2 regions of the Enterococcus montenegrensis genome follow, and region 1 is predicted to be linked to the other one. Evidence: a T-box and tRNA genes for the amino acid it is inferred to sense, from the RefSeq annotation. Region 1 holds a T-box; the other holds one or more tRNA genes.

Evidence for each region. The T-box of region 1 lies ahead of pheS (phenylalanine--tRNA ligase subunit alpha). A T-box ahead of a tRNA ligase gene usually reads a tRNA of that ligase, here a tRNA-Phe.
Region 2: it encodes a tRNA-Phe, which carries the amino acid that the T-box ahead of pheS (phenylalanine--tRNA ligase subunit alpha) is inferred to sense. The anticodon was not compared.

Annotation. Positions count from the first base shown of each region.
Region 1 covers NZ_CP120467.1:1,256,614-1,265,079, forward strand. The annotation lists gene addA (helicase-exonuclease AddAB subunit AddA) at 1-1,442, shown strand, start outside; gene P3T75_RS06170 (winged helix-turn-helix transcriptional regulator) at 1,503-1,826, shown strand; T-box leader at 1,865-2,073, shown strand; gene pheS (phenylalanine--tRNA ligase subunit alpha) at 2,185-3,228, shown strand; gene pheT (phenylalanine--tRNA ligase subunit beta) at 3,235-5,652, shown strand; gene P3T75_RS06185 (YoaK family protein) at 5,733-6,401, opposite strand; gene trpS (tryptophan--tRNA ligase) at 6,791-7,801, opposite strand; gene P3T75_RS06195 (amino acid ABC transporter ATP-binding protein) at 8,141-8,466, shown strand, end outside.
Region 2 covers NZ_CP120467.1:2,510,525-2,518,990, forward strand. The annotation lists gene P3T75_RS12050 (TIGR01212 family radical SAM protein) at 1-760, shown strand, start outside; gene P3T75_RS12055 (tRNA (mnm(5)s(2)U34)-methyltransferase) at 753-1,313, shown strand; gene P3T75_RS12060 (NUDIX hydrolase) at 1,412-1,888, opposite strand; gene P3T75_RS12065 (alpha/beta hydrolase) at 1,926-2,696, opposite strand; gene P3T75_RS12070 (MDR family MFS transporter) at 2,847-4,310, opposite strand; gene metK (methionine adenosyltransferase) at 4,470-5,660, opposite strand; SMK box riboswitch at 5,658-5,734, opposite strand; tRNA gene P3T75_RS12080 (tRNA-Glu) at 5,827-5,898, opposite strand; tRNA gene P3T75_RS12085 (tRNA-Ile) at 5,908-5,981, opposite strand; tRNA gene P3T75_RS12090 (tRNA-Phe) at 6,028-6,100, opposite strand; tRNA gene P3T75_RS12095 (tRNA-Asp) at 6,105-6,177, opposite strand; tRNA gene P3T75_RS12100 (tRNA-Met) at 6,195-6,268, opposite strand; tRNA gene P3T75_RS12105 (tRNA-Ser) at 6,317-6,406, opposite strand; tRNA gene P3T75_RS12110 (tRNA-Glu) at 6,420-6,491, opposite strand; tRNA gene P3T75_RS12115 (tRNA-Ser) at 6,500-6,587, opposite strand; tRNA gene P3T75_RS12120 (tRNA-Ile) at 6,616-6,689, opposite strand; tRNA gene P3T75_RS12125 (tRNA-Gly) at 6,706-6,776, opposite strand; tRNA gene P3T75_RS12130 (tRNA-Asp) at 6,778-6,853, opposite strand; tRNA gene P3T75_RS12135 (tRNA-Met) at 6,872-6,945, opposite strand; tRNA gene P3T75_RS12140 (tRNA-Ser) at 6,994-7,083, opposite strand; tRNA gene P3T75_RS12145 (tRNA-Ile) at 7,112-7,185, opposite strand; tRNA gene P3T75_RS12150 (tRNA-Met) at 7,199-7,272, opposite strand; tRNA gene P3T75_RS12155 (tRNA-Ala) at 7,306-7,378, opposite strand; tRNA gene P3T75_RS12160 (tRNA-Pro) at 7,393-7,466, opposite strand; tRNA gene P3T75_RS12165 (tRNA-Arg) at 7,481-7,554, opposite strand; tRNA gene P3T75_RS12170 (tRNA-Leu) at 7,565-7,650, opposite strand; tRNA gene P3T75_RS12175 (tRNA-Gly) at 7,671-7,742, opposite strand; tRNA gene P3T75_RS12180 (tRNA-Thr) at 7,753-7,825, opposite strand; tRNA gene P3T75_RS12185 (tRNA-Leu) at 7,832-7,913, opposite strand; tRNA gene P3T75_RS12190 (tRNA-Lys) at 7,924-7,996, opposite strand; tRNA gene P3T75_RS12195 (tRNA-Val) at 8,000-8,072, opposite strand; rRNA gene rrf (5S ribosomal RNA) at 8,081-8,196, opposite strand; rRNA gene P3T75_RS12205 (23S ribosomal RNA) at 8,275-8,466, opposite strand, start outside.

The DNA.
Region 1 (8,466 bases):
GTAATTTTCGCGGTTTATATCAATTCATCAGTCTGATTGAAAAAATGCAGGAAAAAGATTTAGATTTGGCTGAACCTGCGACAAAATCAGTGGAAAATGCGGTGCGGGTTATGACCATTCACGGTAGTAAGGGGTTGGAATTTCCAATTGTCTTTTTATTAGATATGGCCCGCGATATCAATCGTTTGGACTTTAACCGCAATTATATTTTTGAAGAGCATCTAGGGGCAGGCATTAAATATGTGGACCAAGAAAGACAAGTCAGCTATGAAACTATGCCCTACAAAGGCATTAAGCAAGTTCGTTTAAACAAAGCTTTTTCAGAAGAAATGCGTAAACTTTATGTTGCTTTGACGCGTGCCGAACAAAAATTGTATTTAGTTGGCTCTTATGAAAACAAAGAAAAAGCATTGCAAGCGTGGCAAGGAGCCCTAACACAAGAAAAGAAAGTGTTAAATCCTGCCTTGCGTTTAAAAGGTAGCCATGTTTTACTAAATTGGGTGGGGATGACATTGATGCGTCATCCGGATATGGAAGCTGTTTTTAGTGAAGCAAAAGATCGCAGCTATACCGTGCAAAGTCCGGCCCAGTTCACCATTTATTGGTTTAACCAAGCCGATGTGAAAGCCTGGCGCGAAAATTATGAAGAAAATGTAATTGCGCCTATGGACGAGAAAATAAAAGAGCAAACCCAAGCAGATTTAACAACAGTCAAAAAACGCTTAGATTTTATTTATCCTTATGAAAAAGCAACACAAACGACAAGTTATCAATCCGTAACAGAGATTAAGCGGGTTTTTGAGGACCCAGATAATACCCAAGAAAATCGCTTAGATTGGCAAAGTAGTTTGGAAAAACAGGCGACTGGTAACCGTTATACAGCTGAAACTTTAGCGACACCGAAGTTTATGGCTGAAACAAAACGTGATGCCGCTAGCATTGGAACGGCTACCCATACGGTGTTGCAATTGTTAGATTTAAACAAAGCTCCCACTGAAACGCAATTGGAGCAATTTATTGCTAAACTTGTCACGGAAGGAATTTTAACTACAGAACTTGCCGCAGAAGTAGTTGTACCAGATATCCTTTGGTTTTTTGACACTCCCTTGGGTCAAAAGCTGATCGCCCAACAAAGCAACGTGCATCGAGAAGAACCTTTTGCCATGTTGCAAAAAACAACGACAATTTTTAACAACTACGATAATGAAAATGATGAGTTGCTTATTCATGGGATTATCGATGGATATATTCTAGCAGATGAAATTTTACTTTATGATTTTAAAACCGATCATTTAACAAAAGAGAATGAAGGACAACTTATAAAACGTTATCAAGGTCAGATTAACCTTTATAAAAAAGCATTAACAGAAACGTATAACCGTCCTGTTACAGAGAGTTATCTGATTTTTTTAAAGGGACGTAAAATAATTTCTCTTTTGTAATCTTTTGTGCTTACAAAATGTAAGAAGCGTGCTATAATGTGTCAAAAGAGGTGACCGAAAGTGGAACAAGTTGTAGAAACAGAATTTTGTTTGTGTCCAAAATTTGAAAAAGCTTTTTCGATTTTGGGAAAAAAATGGAACGGTTTGATTCTCGATGTTTTATTAGAAGATGGGGCCCAACGTTTTGTTGATTTGGCAAATAAAATTCCCGAAGTAAGTGATCGCGTATTGGTTGAACGTTTGCGGGAGTTAGATGCTGAGGGAATTGTCGCCAAAGAAGATAATTTATATCAATTAACAGCAAAAGGCCATGATTTAGAAACCAGTTTGATTGCAGTCAAAGATTGGGGCAACAAATGGATCGATGCTGCAGAATGCAGTTGATTTTCAGCCAAAAGTTTTGTACACTAAATACAATTGGATAAAAAGCAATGATGGAAACAAGTAATTTGGCTGATTCGGAAAAAGGGAGTCCTGTCATAGACTGAAAGCAGGGGCCGCAATCGAAAAATGAAATTCACTTCCTAGCTTGCTTGGTGAAAGCCAGGCCGGTTGTCTAGCAATCGTTATTAAAATTAAGTGCGTCATATTTTGACGAATTAGGATGGTATCGCGAGACCTCGTTCCTTTAGGGAATGAGGTCTTTTTTTTATCGTTAAAGCCAAAAGTCCAGCTACCGCATTTTAAATTCCAAGTAATGAATGGGGTAAAGTTGAACTTTTTTAATTAAGGAGGAACAAGTATGTCTTTACAAGCCAAATTGGAATCATTGAAAAATGAAACCATGGAAAAAATTGACAACGTCAATGATTTACAGGCGTTAAATCAAATTAGAGTGGAAACACTTGGAAAAAAAGGCCCAATTACAGAAGTTTTGCGGGGAATGAAAGATTTATCGGCAGAAGAACGTCCTAAAGTCGGAAGTTTTGCCAATGAAATTCGCGATGAGTTAACACGCGCACTTGAAGAAAGAAAACAAGTATTAGAAGAAGCTGCACTAACCGCTGCTTTAGCGAAAGAAAGCATTGATGTAACGTTACCAGGACAACAAGTTCAAAAAGGAAATCGTCATGTGTTAACACAAATTATGGAAGAGATTGAAGATATCTTTGTTGGCATGGGCTACCAAGTTGTAGAAGGTTATGAAGTTGAAAGTGACCATTATAACTTTGAACGGATGAATTTACCAAAGGATCATCCAGCCAGAGATATGCAAGACACGTTTTATATTTCAGAAGATATTTTAATCAGAACCCACACTTCGCCAGTACAAGCGCGGACGATGGAAAAACACGATTTTTCTAAAGGACCACTACGCATGATTTCACCAGGAAAAGTTTTCCGTCGGGATACCGATGATGCCACGCATAGCCATCAATTCCATCAAATTGAAGGCTTAGTTGTCGATAAACATGTAACGATGGGAGATTTAAAAGGTACTTTGGAAGTAATGATGCAAAAAATGTTTGGGGAAGATCGTAAAATTCGTTTACGCCCAAGTTATTTTCCTTTCACGGAACCTTCTGTTGAAGTCGATGTTAGTTGTTTTAAATGTGGTGGTGCAGGTTGCAATGTCTGCAAATATACAGGTTGGATCGAAATTCTAGGAGCGGGTATGGTGCATCCTGACGTCTTAAAAATGTCTGGAATTGATCCAGAAGAATATGCTGGGTTTGCATTTGGGATTGGCCCAGATCGTGTCGCAATGTTGCGTTACGGTGTGAATGATATTCGGAACTTCTATCAAAATGACTTGCGCTTTTTAAGTCAATTCAAAGGAGAGTAAAAATTTATGTTAGTTTCTTATAAATGGTTAAATGAATATTTAGACCTTACTCAAATTTCTCCCAAAGAATTAGGAGATAAAATGTCTGTAACCGGCATTGAAGTAGAAGGTATTGAAGTCCCTGCAGCAGGGTTAAAGAAAATTGTCGTAGGGAAAGTAGAAAAGTGTGTTCCGCATCCTAACTCTGATCATTTGTCTATTTGCCAAGTGGATATTGGTGAAGAAGAATTGTCTCAAATTGTTTGTGGTGCACCTAATGTCAAAGAAGGTATTAAGGTTATTGTGGCACTGCCAGGAGCACGGATTGCCGGCAATGTGAAAATTAAAAAAGGAAAAATGCGCGGTGAAGTTTCAAATGGTATGATTTGTTCTTTACAAGAACTAGGTATTTCTGAAAATGTCGTACCAAAAGAATTTGCTGACGGTATTTATTATTTACCACAAGCTGCAGTTGTGGGCGAGTCTGTTTTTCCTTATTTGGATTTAGATGACAGCATCATCGAATTATCCATCACACCAAATCGTGCCGATGCCTTATCTATCAGAGGTGTTGCCTATGAAGTGGGGGCTATTTATAATCAAAAACCGCACTTTGAAAATGAAGAATTGATTGAAGAAAGTACAGCTGCTCGTGACAAAATTAAAGTCGTGGTGACAGATGAAAAAGATGCACCGGCTTATCAAATTCGGATTATAGAAAATGTGAAGATTGCGCCATCACCACAATGGTTGCAAAATCGTTTAATGAATGAAGGTATTCGTCCAATTAATAACGTTGTGGACATTACCAATTACATTTTGCTTTTATTTGGTCAACCGTTACATGCCTTTGACTATGGGAAATTAGATAGTCAAGAGATTTTAGTTCGTCGTGCCAATGAAGGAGAAACGCTTGTGACCTTAGATGGTGAAGAGCGAAAATTAACGCCAGAAAACATCGTGATTACAAATGGGGTAAAACCGGTAGCTTTAGCTGGTGTGATGGGTGGCTTAGATTCTGAAATTACAGAGCAAACAACCACCGTAGCATTAGAAGCGGCACTATTTGATCCATTGTCAATTCGTTTAACATCAAAACAATTCAATTTGCGCAGTGAATCTTCTGCCCGTTTTGAAAAAGGCATTAATAAAGGTGATATTAACGAAGCCTGTGAAGTAGCTGCTGCTATGATTGCTAAACTTGCTGGCGGCACTGTTTTAAAAGATGCTGTAGTTGGGTCAACAGTCGCAGTAAAAGACGAAGAAGTAAAGATTACTTTGGCTAAAATTAATCGTTCGTTGGGAACGAATTTAAGTGTATCAGAAGTAGGTGCAGTTTTTAACGCGTTACAATTTTCATACACAGAAAGTGATGAAGAATTTTCAGTGACAATTCCACCGCGACGTTGGGATATCCACATTGAAGCAGATATCATTGAAGAAGTTGCCCGTATTTACGGCTATGATAAAATTCCAAGTACCTTACCAAGTGGTGAGACTGTTGCAGGTGCATTAACCAAAGAACAACTAAAAACACGAGAAGTGCGTAGTGCTTTAGAAGGTGCAGGTGTAACCGAAGCAATTAGTTATGCTTTGACAACAGAAGAAAAATCTCGTCAATTTATGATGCGTGAAAGTAACATTACTCGTTTGGATTGGCCAATGACAGAAGATCGGGCAGTTTTACGCATGAACTTAATCAGCGGCTTACTAGACGATGTTGCCTACAACACGGCCCGTAAAAACGAGCAGATCGCCCTTTATGAAATTGGTCGTGTCTTTTATCAAGACAGTGATCCTTTAAAAAACTTGCCGCTAGAAGAAAATCATGTTGCTTTTGCGTTAGCTGGCTTATGGCAAACCAAAGATTGGCAGCAAGCTGGAAAAAAAGTTGATTTCTTTTTAGCAAAAGGTATTGTTGAAATGCTCCTAATAACTTTAGGTGCCAAAGATATTTCTTACGTGAAAACGTCGGCTATGAAAGAAATGCATCCTGGCCAAACTGCTGAAATTTATTTAGGCGATGATAAGATTGGTTTTGTTGGTCAAGTTCATCCGACAATTGCCAAAGCTTATGATATTGGGGCAACTTTTGTAGCAGAGTTGAACTTAGCTGCGCTATTAGCTGCCGAAAAGACACCACTTGTGTATCAAGCAGTTTCTAAATTCCCGGCAGTAAGTCGCGATATCGCCATGGTAGTAAGTGAAGAGGTTGCCAATCAAGACGTTGTGGCGGCAATTAAAGCTGCTGCTGGCAAGTTTTTAAATAAAGTTACGTTGTTTGATGTATACCAAGGCACAAACATCAAAGCAGGTTCTAAATCATTGGCCTATAGTTTAACATTTGTCAATCCAGAAGCAACCTTGACAGATGAGGAAATTAATAAGGCGATGGAAAAAGTAACGAAAAACTTGACGGAAGAATTAGCAGCGGAAATTCGTTAATTATCGGTTGGAAAAGTTTAGGATTATGAATAAAAAATACGCGGCTCTCATTAGTTTGTTCGATGAGAGACGCGTATTTTTTAATTCTCTTTAGTGTGGAGGATAAACAGTGGGATTACTAGGACAACTGCTGACACGATAATTGTAGCTGTGCCTAAGCGATTGCCTAAAAGGCTATTTAAAGTAGCGCCAGTAACAAAACTTAAAATAACAATAGCAGTATCATTGAATTTGGCTTTAGCTTTTTTATCGTGATGAATAAAGGCATCCCAAGATGTTTCCCCTAAGGTACGTAAATTTCCCGTCATCATCAAAGAGGTAAAAGGTCCAGCATGAAGTTTACGGAATTCTTGTAACTGCGCAGCCGCAGCAAAAGAAAGTAATGCACTAGCCAGTTTATCAGAAATATAAGGAGATAAAAAAGCAGTAAGGAGCATTAAAATAATTTCAATAACTAAGACTAATTTTTGCCGACTGCGTAAACTGGTTTCATCTTTTAAGTGATGTTGCAAAAAACGTGTGGCAACACTACCGATAAAAAAAGCACTAATCGGCACAATAAACCGAAGCAATGCTCCAAAATTACCGTGACCTAGATTTAAACCTAATAAAATGAAATTCCCTGTTTGTAGACCTGCAAAAACTTCACCGTGAAAAAGGTAAGTATAGGCATCTAAACCACCAGCTGCGGCGGCTAAAAAAACACCAATGATCAATCGTTCGTGTAAAGGATATTCTTTATCCTTCATTTTTATCACCTCATTATCTTTGCCATACATATTAAATTTAGCCCCACTTCGGGCATTTGACAACTGATTTGACTTAGAAAAAATTGGTGAAATAAAAGTGATACGATCTAAATTTGAAAGCAGAAAAGTTCAAAGGGAAAATTAAAATCTGTACTTTTTGCTGAGAAATTTATGCGTCTACAAGGCAAAAAATAAAAAAGGCTTTGCAGAGGTACTTAACTTTTGAACAATAAGAACGAAATATTTAAACATTGCGTCGCAAATGTTTAATATTTATTTATTGTAAGTAAAGTGCTTTTGCAAAGCTAGACATGGATAATCTTTTGTAAAACAATTTAACCATGTAGAAATTTTAGATGTTTTTTATAGTACAGTCGACAAAAAGTATTTTAGCTGAAATAAGCAATGCCCATTGCTTCTTTGACTTGCGCTAATGTTTGGGCAGCAACCATTTCTGCTTGTTGGGAGCCTTTTTGCAAAATTTCCATAATAGCAGCAGGGTCTTTTGCTAATTCTTCCCGTTTGGTTCGGATTGGCGCAAATTCTGCTTCTAAAACATCAATCAAATAACGTTTGATTTTGACATCGCCCAAACCGCCGCGACGATAGTTATCTTTTAATTTTGCAATATATTCTTTATCGGTGCCAAAAACATCTAAATAGGTGAAAACCATATTGCCTTCAACTTGGCCAGGGTCTTCCACATGGATGTGATTGGGATCTGTGTACATACTCATAACTTTCTTTTTGATTACATCGGCAGAATCTGCGATATAAATTCCGTTACCTAAGGATTTACTCATTTTGCCATTGCCGTCAATCCCTGGTAGTCGTCCCATTCCTTTTGGCGGTAAAACAGCTTTTGGTTCAACTAAAACAGGTTTGTAGATATTGTTAAAGCTATGAACAATTTCTTGTGTTTGTTCTAACATTGGTTTTTGGTCCTCGCCAACAGGAACAAGGTTGGCTTTGAAAGCTGTAATATCGGCTGCTTGGGAAACTGGATAAATGAAAAATCCTGTTGGTACACCTTCGCCGAAATTCTTTTGCTCGATTTCACTTTTGACTGTTGGGTTACGACGGACCCGTCCAACAGAAACGAGATTCAAAAAGTACATGGTTAGTTCTGCTAATTGCGGAATTTGCGATTGGATAAAAAGGGTTGTCTTACTTGGATCTAAACCTACGGCCAAATAATCCAAGGCCACTTCCAAAACATTGGAAGAAACTTTTTCTGGATTTTTAGCATTATCCGTTAAAGCCTGCATATCTGCAATCATGATATAAAGTTCGTTGTTGGGATCTGCTTGCATTTCCACGCGTTTTTTTAATGAACCGACATAATGGCCTAAGTGTAATCTGCCAGTGGGGCGATCCCCTGTTAAAATGGTATTTTTCAAGAGTTGTCACCTTTTTCTAAATTCTATTCTCACATATGTCAGTGTACCTTTTTTTAAACTTTCCGGCAACTGCCAAAAAGGCAAATAACTGGAAATTGAAAAGTAAAACTGGGAAAATAAGAAAATAGCTGAAAAGTAGTTTTTTAGAATTGGAAAACGCATACAACTTACATCTCTATGTCAGGAAAGTTCTCAAAATTCTCCGTTGTTATTGTCAGAAAAGTTAGTCAATTCTAATTTTTTTTGCGAAAAAACTTTACAAACGTTTTTTAATTTGCTTATAATACTACTTAAACTAAAACATCAATAGATTTTAAACTTAAAACAGGAGTGACGCCAATGTCTATGATCGAATTTCAAAACGTGGAAAAATACTACGGTAAATTCCATGCGCTAAAAAATATTAATTTAAATTTCGAAAAAGGTGAAGTAGTCGTGGTTATCGGACCTTCTGGCTCAGGAAAAAGTACGATGCTGCGCTGTATCAACGGTTTAGAACGTATTTCTTCTGGTCATTTATTGATAAATGACCACGATCTTTACAGCAAAAATAGTAAACTGACAGAAATCAGAAAAAACATCGGGATGGTTTTTCAACACTTTAATTTATATCCCAACAAGACAGTGTTAGAAAATATTACATTAGCTCCCATTAAAGTTTTGAA
Region 2 (8,466 bases), 1.3 Mb from region 1:
CCTACCCCTTCAGTTTCATAAAGAAATTGATATGATGCACCAAAAATGGCCCCATGTCGACCAATATATTGTTTATTTTCAAAATTTCACGAATACCCATGCCCCTTTAGCGGTCATTAAAGAGCGTTTTGAACAAGTGGTTAATTTACCCGGGGTAGTCGGACTTTCTGTGGGGACTCGCCCAGATTGCTTGCCTGAAGACGTGGTAGAATATTTAGCTGAGCTAAACGAACGTTTGTATCTATGGGTTGAATTAGGCTTACAGACGACTTATGAACAAACAAGTAAAATTATTAATCGCGCTCACGATTATCCAACTTATGTTGATGCCGTGGCTCGCTTGCGCAAACACAATATAAATGTCTGTACACATTTAATTAATGGCTTACCTGGGGAAACACCGGAAATGATGGTGGAAAATGTTCGGCGTACCTTACTGGACAGTGATATTCAAGGTATTAAATTACATTTATTGCATCTGATGCGCAACACCCGCATGTTACGAGATTACCATGAAGGCCGCTTGCAACTGATGAGCCGCAAAAGCTATGTCACGGTTATTTGTGATCAATTGGAATTAATTCCGCCTGAGGTGATCATCCACCGCTTAACCGGCGATGCCCCGTGGGATTCTTTGATTGGGCCGATGTGGAGTTTAAAAAAATGGGAAGTCTTAAATGCCATTGACGAAGAAATGCGTCGGCGCAATACGTATCAAGGAAGTAAAAATGTCTTGCTGGAGGCAAAAATTCATGCTTAAAACGGCCATGCATTATAGCCACGAACTTTTAAGTGAAGTTGTAACTATTGGTGATCATGTCGTCGACGCCACTATGGGCAATGGTCACGACACGCTTTTTTTAGCTAAATTAGTAGGCGTAGGTGGTAGAGTTGATGCTTTTGATATTCAAAAGGCTGCCCTTTTAGCTACAAAAGAAAAATTAGCTGCCCATCCTGAGGGCGTGGCTGTCAATTTACATTTAACCGGTCACGAGAATGTTGCCGATTACTTGCAAGGTGAAAAAATTAAAGCCGCTATTTTTAATCTGGGCTATTTGCCACAAAGTGATAAACAGATTATCACTTTACCGCAGACAACAAAGAAATCATTAGATGCGCTTTTGGCCCATTTACAACCAAAAGGACGTATTATCATCGTCTGTTATTACGGTCATCCTGGTGGTAGAGAAGAATTAGAAACAATTCAAGCCTATTGCAGTGATTTGCCACAAAAACAATACAACGTCTTAGCCTATCAATTTATCAATCAAAAAAATCAGCCACCATTATTATTTTGCATTGAAGCCAAGTAATAGTGAACACTAGCTCGAATAAAAACACGCGGATTTGGATGGTTCTCATAAAGAGCACAATCATCCAAATCCGCGTGTTTTTTAATTAAAAGGTAATTTTAGTCATGATAAATCAAATGCTGAAATGAAGTAGCTTGGTTTGCCAAATGATTTGTCACCACTTCATTTAAAACAGGTGGTCGTAAATCCAATTTTTTAGAGGCCAAATCTAGCCAAGAAAGTGTAATAGTCTTTTCTATACCACTGATAATTGGCAATGTTTGACTATCCGTAACAGTTTGCAAGTGATATAAAAAAAGCACTTGATGATAATCATCGCCTTCATAGACAAAAAAGTTTTCAATGACTGCCATGAGATCTTTTGTTTTTACGTCTAAACCACTTTCTTCTTTCAACTCACGAATAACAGCTGCTTGGGAAGATTCCCCCGTTTTTACTGCTCCACCTGGTAAGGTTTGTGTCCCATCGTCCTCTGTTGAAACTAAAATATGGCCTTTTTGAATTAAAATTCCGCTTGACCGTACATCAAAACGATCTGTGGCAATCTTGGTTCTGATATCTGTCTTGGTATACATGTTGTTCTCCTTTATAAAACAAACAGCTTTTTACTAGTTAAATCTCAACAGGCAACCATTGCAAAACTTTTTGAATCCATTCATCCCAAAAATCCCACGTATGCGCTCCTGGTCCTTCTTCATAGGTAATGAAAAAACCAGCTGCTTGCGCTTTTTGAACAAAGTATTGGTTACTTTGATACAAAAAGTCCTCTGTCCCGCAGCAAACAAATAGTTTAGGTGCGACTTCTGGTGCCACTGTAGTTAAAAGGTGAATCGGATCGTTTTCAGAGCCCTTCATTTTTTCAACGGGTCCAAAAACGCCTTCCCAATAGGCTTGGCTACCTGATTGTAATAACACTTCAGGATCGCTAGCCAAAGCTAAAGCACCAGAAAGGCTAGCAACAGCGGCAAATTTATCCGGACAACGCAAACCTAATTTAATCACACCATAGCCTCCCATTGAAAGACCAGCCGCAAATGTTTTTTCTTTCTTGGTTGTTAGTTGTGGAAATAATTCATGTAAAATATCTGGTAATTCTTCTGAAATAAAAGTCCAATACTGCATGCCATAACGGGTATCTGTATAAAATCCTAGTTCCGTCGTAGGCATCACCACTGCGATCTCACTTTCCCGTACATAGCGTTCGATACTGCTGCGGCGCATCCACGCTGTCTCATTCCCGCCCATACCGTGTAACAGATATAAAACCGGCACATCGTCTTTTTTGTCTCGCGTTAACCGTGCGCTACTTTGCGGTAAAATTAAATTCAATCCTACGTCTAAATTTAAAACACTTGAATAAATATTTGCTTGTATAAATGCCAACTTTTGCCACCTCGACTTTTCAATGTCTCGTTTTCCAAAATGATAACGTCTGGCTGTCCTTGGAGAGGCTTGGGATAAATTTCTAAAGCAATTTAATAAAATTACATCCTCTTATCTGGCAGACAAACGCCCCGCTAAAATTCTTCTTCATTACATTGTATCAGACTTTTTCAAAAATAGGGTCAAAACCAAAGCCGCAACAATTAAAATAGCCCCCGCCAAATAGACACCATGTAAACTAGCAAAAAGAATCCCCCGCAATGTTTCCCGTAAACCCGATGCCAAAAGTTTTGCTGTCTGAGGATTTACCAATTGATTCATGACATCATTTTTATTTGCCACTGTCACACTTTGCAACTTAGCTGCAGTAATCCCATTTAATAAGATACCAAAAACAGAGACCATAATCGTTTGGCCAATCGTCCGCGCTAACGTATTAAAAGAAGTGGCTACCCCCATCTGTTCCGGCAAAACGCTACTTTGCGCACTAACCGTACAGGTCACCGTCACCGCCCCCAAACCAATACCGAGAATGGTTGAGATAGCAAAAAACCAAAGCCAATTTGTGTGTTGGGGCACCACGACCAAACAAACCGCCCCAAAAAGCGTTATGATTATTCCTCGAAGCAACACCCGTTTAACCGCAATCGTTGCCATCCAACGTCCTGCCAAAAACGAACCCACTAACCACAATAACGACAATGGTGCCAAAACAAGTCCGCCAATTCCAGCCGAAAGTCCCAGCACACCTTGCATCCACATCGGAATATAAACATCTACCCCAATTAAAAAGCCACTAGCTAGCGCTGCTACTAAGTTCACCACCACAAATAAAGGCTGTGTGAATAAGTGTAACGAGATAACGGGATCTTCTGCGCGCTTTTCTGCATAAACAAACAAAATCCCTGCTGCAACTGCTACAATTGCTAAAACAATAACTTTAACAGATAAACCTTCATCACCTAAAAACTGGAAAGCTAACAATAGTGCTAATAACAGACCCATTAAAGATAGACTACCAAAAATATCCATCTTCTTTTGCTGATACCTTACTTTTTCTTCTACCAAATAAAGCCAAATTAAAATAATCAAAATAATTCCAATTGGTACATTAATAAAGAAAATCCAGTGCCAACCGATGGTATCTACGATAATGCCACCAGCTAATGGACCGACTACCGAGGCAATTCCCCAGGCAGTACTGTTTAACCCCAGCACCTTCGCACGTTTTTCTTTATCATACAAATCACCAATAATCGTCAATGCTACTGGCATCATCGCGCCAGCTCCCATTCCTTGAATGGCTCTGGAAATAATCAACGTCAGCATAGTATTAGATAGACCACAAAGCGCCGAACCAATAATAAATAGTACGGTTCCTAAAATGAAAATTGGTTTACGACCGATTTTATCAGCTAATTTCCCATAAATCGGTGTTAACATGGCATTGGTTAATAAATAGATTGAAAAGACCCAGTTCATAATTTCAATGCCGTGTAATGAGCCGACGATTGTTGGCATAGCCGTCGTTACGATTGTTCCTTCCACCGCTGTCATAAATGTTGCCACAAAAACAGCAACCGTAACTAGCGTAACATTTGTTTCTTTTTTCATTTTTAACCTCCTCAACTAAACTTAAACTCTCTTTTTACAACAACTAGCAAAAAATTGCATTTAAATTTTCGTATCTCTTTTTTAAAAGCTATTTTCCTCAAAGAAAAGCCGCTATCACCTAAGCAATAGCGGCCAAAAAAATCAAGTAAACAATCAGTATTATGCGTTCACACTAGCTAGCAATGCGTCTACTTTATCCGTGTGTTCCCATGGTAAATCAACATCAGTCCGACCAAAATGGCCATAAGCTGCTGTCTGACGATAAATCGGACGACGCAAGTCCAACATCTCAATAATGCCAGCTGGACGTAAATCAAAGTTTTCACGAATTGCTTCAATTAATTTTTCATCACTGACAGTACCAGTTCCAAAAGTATTAATTGAAATCGAAACAGGTTGTGCTACACCGATTGCGTAAGCCAATTGTACTTCAACTTTGCTAGCAAGTTTAGCCGCCACAATATTTTTTGCAATATAACGAGCAGCATAACTAGCCGAACGGTCAACTTTAGTAGCATCTTTACCAGAAAAAGCACCGCCACCATGACGGGCATATCCCCCGTAAGTATCTACAATAATTTTACGACCTGTTAACCCGGCATCTCCTTGTGGCCCACCAATTACAAAGCGTCCTGTAGGATTGATAAAGTATTTTGTATCTTCATCTAATAATTCACTTGGGATAACTGGTTCAATAACTTTTTTAATCACATCTTTACGGATTGTCGCGTTGTCAGCAGCATCATCGTGCTGTGTGCTAATTACGACTGTATCGATTCGTTTAGCTTTACCAGCTTCATCATATTCTACCGTCACTTGCGACTTTGCATCAGGACGTAAATATTTAAGTTCACCATTTTTACGTAGCTCTGCTAAACGACGAACTAATTTATGACTTAATGAAATTGGCAATGGCATTAATTCTGGTGTTTCATCACAAGCAAAACCAAACATTAAACCTTGGTCGCCTGCTCCAATCTCATCAATCATCGCATCTTTATTATCGCGACTTTCCAAAGCGGCATCTACGCCTTGTGCAATATCAGGTGATTGTTCATCAATTGCTACTAAAACAGCAACTGTATCCCCATCAAAGCCAAATTTAGCGCGCGTATAGCCGATATCTTTAATCGTATTTCGAACGATTTTTTGAATATCTACATAAGCCGATGTCGAAATTTCACCAAACACTAAAACTAAACCCGTTGTTACTGAAGTTTCACATGCTACACGAGCAGTTGGATCCTTCGCTAAAATTGCATCCAAGATTGCATCACTGATTTGATCAGCCACCTTATCTGGATGTCCTTCAGAAACAGATTCTGAAGTAAATAAATGTCTTTCTGTCATGATGATTCCCCCTAATAATATTCGGTTACAAGGCATCTTCGCAGTGCGAATCCTCTCGGGAACTTGCAACGTTTGTAGTATAGCAGATTTAATCAGATAAAGCTCGCTTATTTTATTATATTTCCTAATAAAACAAAAAAAAGAAGATACACGACGTATCTTCTCATGATCCGTACGGGATTCGAACCCGTGTTACCGCCGTGAAAGGGCGGTGTCTTAACCGCTTGACCAACGGACCAATCATTAATGGGCCTAAATGGACTCGAACCATCGACCTCACGCTTATCAGGCGTGCGCTCTAACCAGCTGAGCTATAGGCCCATATAAAACTAAACAACTTTTTCAATGAAATACATTAAAAAAGAGATGGCGCGGGACAGAATCGAACTGCCGACACATGGAGCTTCAATCCATTGCTCTACCAACTGAGCTACCGAGCCAAAACGGTCCCGACGGGACTCGAACCCGCGATCTCCTGCGTGACAGGCAGGCGTGATAACCACTACACTACGGGACCAGGGTTTAGTTTTATAATTGCGGGAGCAGGATTTGAACCTACGACCTTCGGGTTATGAGCCCGACGAGCTACCAGACTGCTCCATCCCGCGATAATATAAGTTTTACTAACTCTCTACATAAATATAGAATTGTAGCAAAGGAGGATAAGGGATTCGAACCCTTGCACGGTTTTACCCGCCTGACGGTTTTCAAGACCGTTCCCTTCAGCCGGACTTGGGTAATCCTCCAAAAAAAAAAAAATGACCCGTACGGGATTCGAACCCGTGTTACCGCCGTGAAAGGGCGGTGTCTTAACCACTTGACCAACGGGCCAGCTAGAACGGAGAAGGAGGGATTTGAACCCTCGCGCCGGTTTCCCGACCTACACCCTTAGCAGGGGCGCCTCTTCAGCCACTTGAGTACTTCCCCAAAAACCAAAAATGTTTTGATTTTGTAATGGGCCTAAATGGACTCGAACCATCGACCTCACGCTTATCAGGCGTGCGCTCTAACCAGCTGAGCTATAGGCCCATATTTAAAAACTAAAAGCGGGTGACGAGAATCGAACTCGCGACAACAGCTTGGAAGGCTGTGGTTTTACCACTAAACTACACCCGCATGGCGGTCCCGACGGGACTCGAACCCGCGATCTCCTGCGTGACAGGCAGGCGTGATAACCACTACACTACGGGACCAGGATTTAGTTTTTAAAATTGCGGGAGCAGGATTTGAACCTACGACCTTCGGGTTATGAGCCCGACGAGCTACCAGACTGCTCCATCCCGCGATAATATAAGTTTTACTAACTCTCTACATAAATATAGAATTGTAGCAAAGGAGGATAAGGGATTCGAACCCTTGCACGGTTTTACCCGCCTGACGGTTTTCAAGACCGTTCCCTTCAGCCGGACTTGGGTAATCCTCCAAAAAAATCAAATCTACAATGCCACGGATGGACCTTGTAGGACTCGAACCTACGACCGGACGGTTATGAGCCGTCTGCTCTAACCAACTGAGCTAAAGGTCCAGGCTCTAAAAAATCGCGGCGGAGGGGATCGAACCCCCGACCTCCCGGGTATGAACCGGACGCTCTAGCCAGCTGAGCTACACCGCGAATAATCACTTTATTATTACTATTAAAATGATATGGAGCCTAGCGGGATCGAACCGCTGACCTCCTGCGTGCAAAGCAGGCGCTCTCCCAGCTGAGCTAAGGCCCCTTGTTTCTTTTAAATCGGGAAGACAGGATTCGAACCTGCGACCCCTTGGTCCCAAACCAAGTGCTCTACCAAGCTGAGCTACTTCCCGTTAAATTATTACTACGCGCCCAAGAGGAGTCGAACCCCTAACCTTTTGATCCGTAGTCAAACACTCTATCCAGTTGAGCTATGGGCGCATCTTTCTAATGCCGAGGACCGGAATCGAACCGGTACGGTGATCACTCACCGCAGGATTTTAAGTCCTGTGCGTCTGCCAGTTCCGCCACCCCGGCTTTTTTACTTTTTAAAGTAAAGCGGAAAACGGGGTTCGAACCCGCGACCCCCACCTTGGCAAGGTGGTGCTCTACCACTGAGCTATTTCCGCATGGTTTTGATGCCGGCTAAAGGACTTGAACCCTCGACCCTCTGATTACAAATCAGATGCTCTACCAACTGAGCTAAGCCGGCCTTTTATGCGGGTGAAGGGACTTGAACCCCCACGCCGTAAGGCGCCAGATCCTAAATCTGGTGCGTCTGCCAATTCCGCCACACCCGCATATTTCTTATGAGCCGTACAGGGCTCGAACCTGTGACCCTCTGATTAAAAGTCAGATGCTCTACCAACTGAGCTAACGGCTCATATGGGGGTTAACGGGTTCGAACCGCTGACCCTCTGCTTGTAAGGCAGATGCTCTCCCAGCTGAGCTAAACCCCCATAAGTTCGCGTGGCGACGTCCTACTCTCACAAAGGGAAACCCTTCACTACAATCGGCGCTAAGAAGCTTAACTTCTGTGTTCGGCATGGTTACAGGTGTATCCTTCTCGCTATCGCCACCACACTATTTAATTAAGTGAATTTCATTCACTCAAAACTGGATCTTGAAGTTTTTCAAAACTCTTCCGAGTTTTCTTTTACTTTGGTTAAGTCCTCGATCGATTAGTATCAGTCCGCTCCATACATCACTGTACTTCCACTCCTGACCTATCTACCTGATCTTCTCTCAGGGATCTTACTTTCTTTAAGAAATGGGAAATCTCATCTTGAGGTGGGCTTCACACTTAGATGCTTTCAGCGTTTATCCCTTCCCTACATAGCTACCCAGCGATGC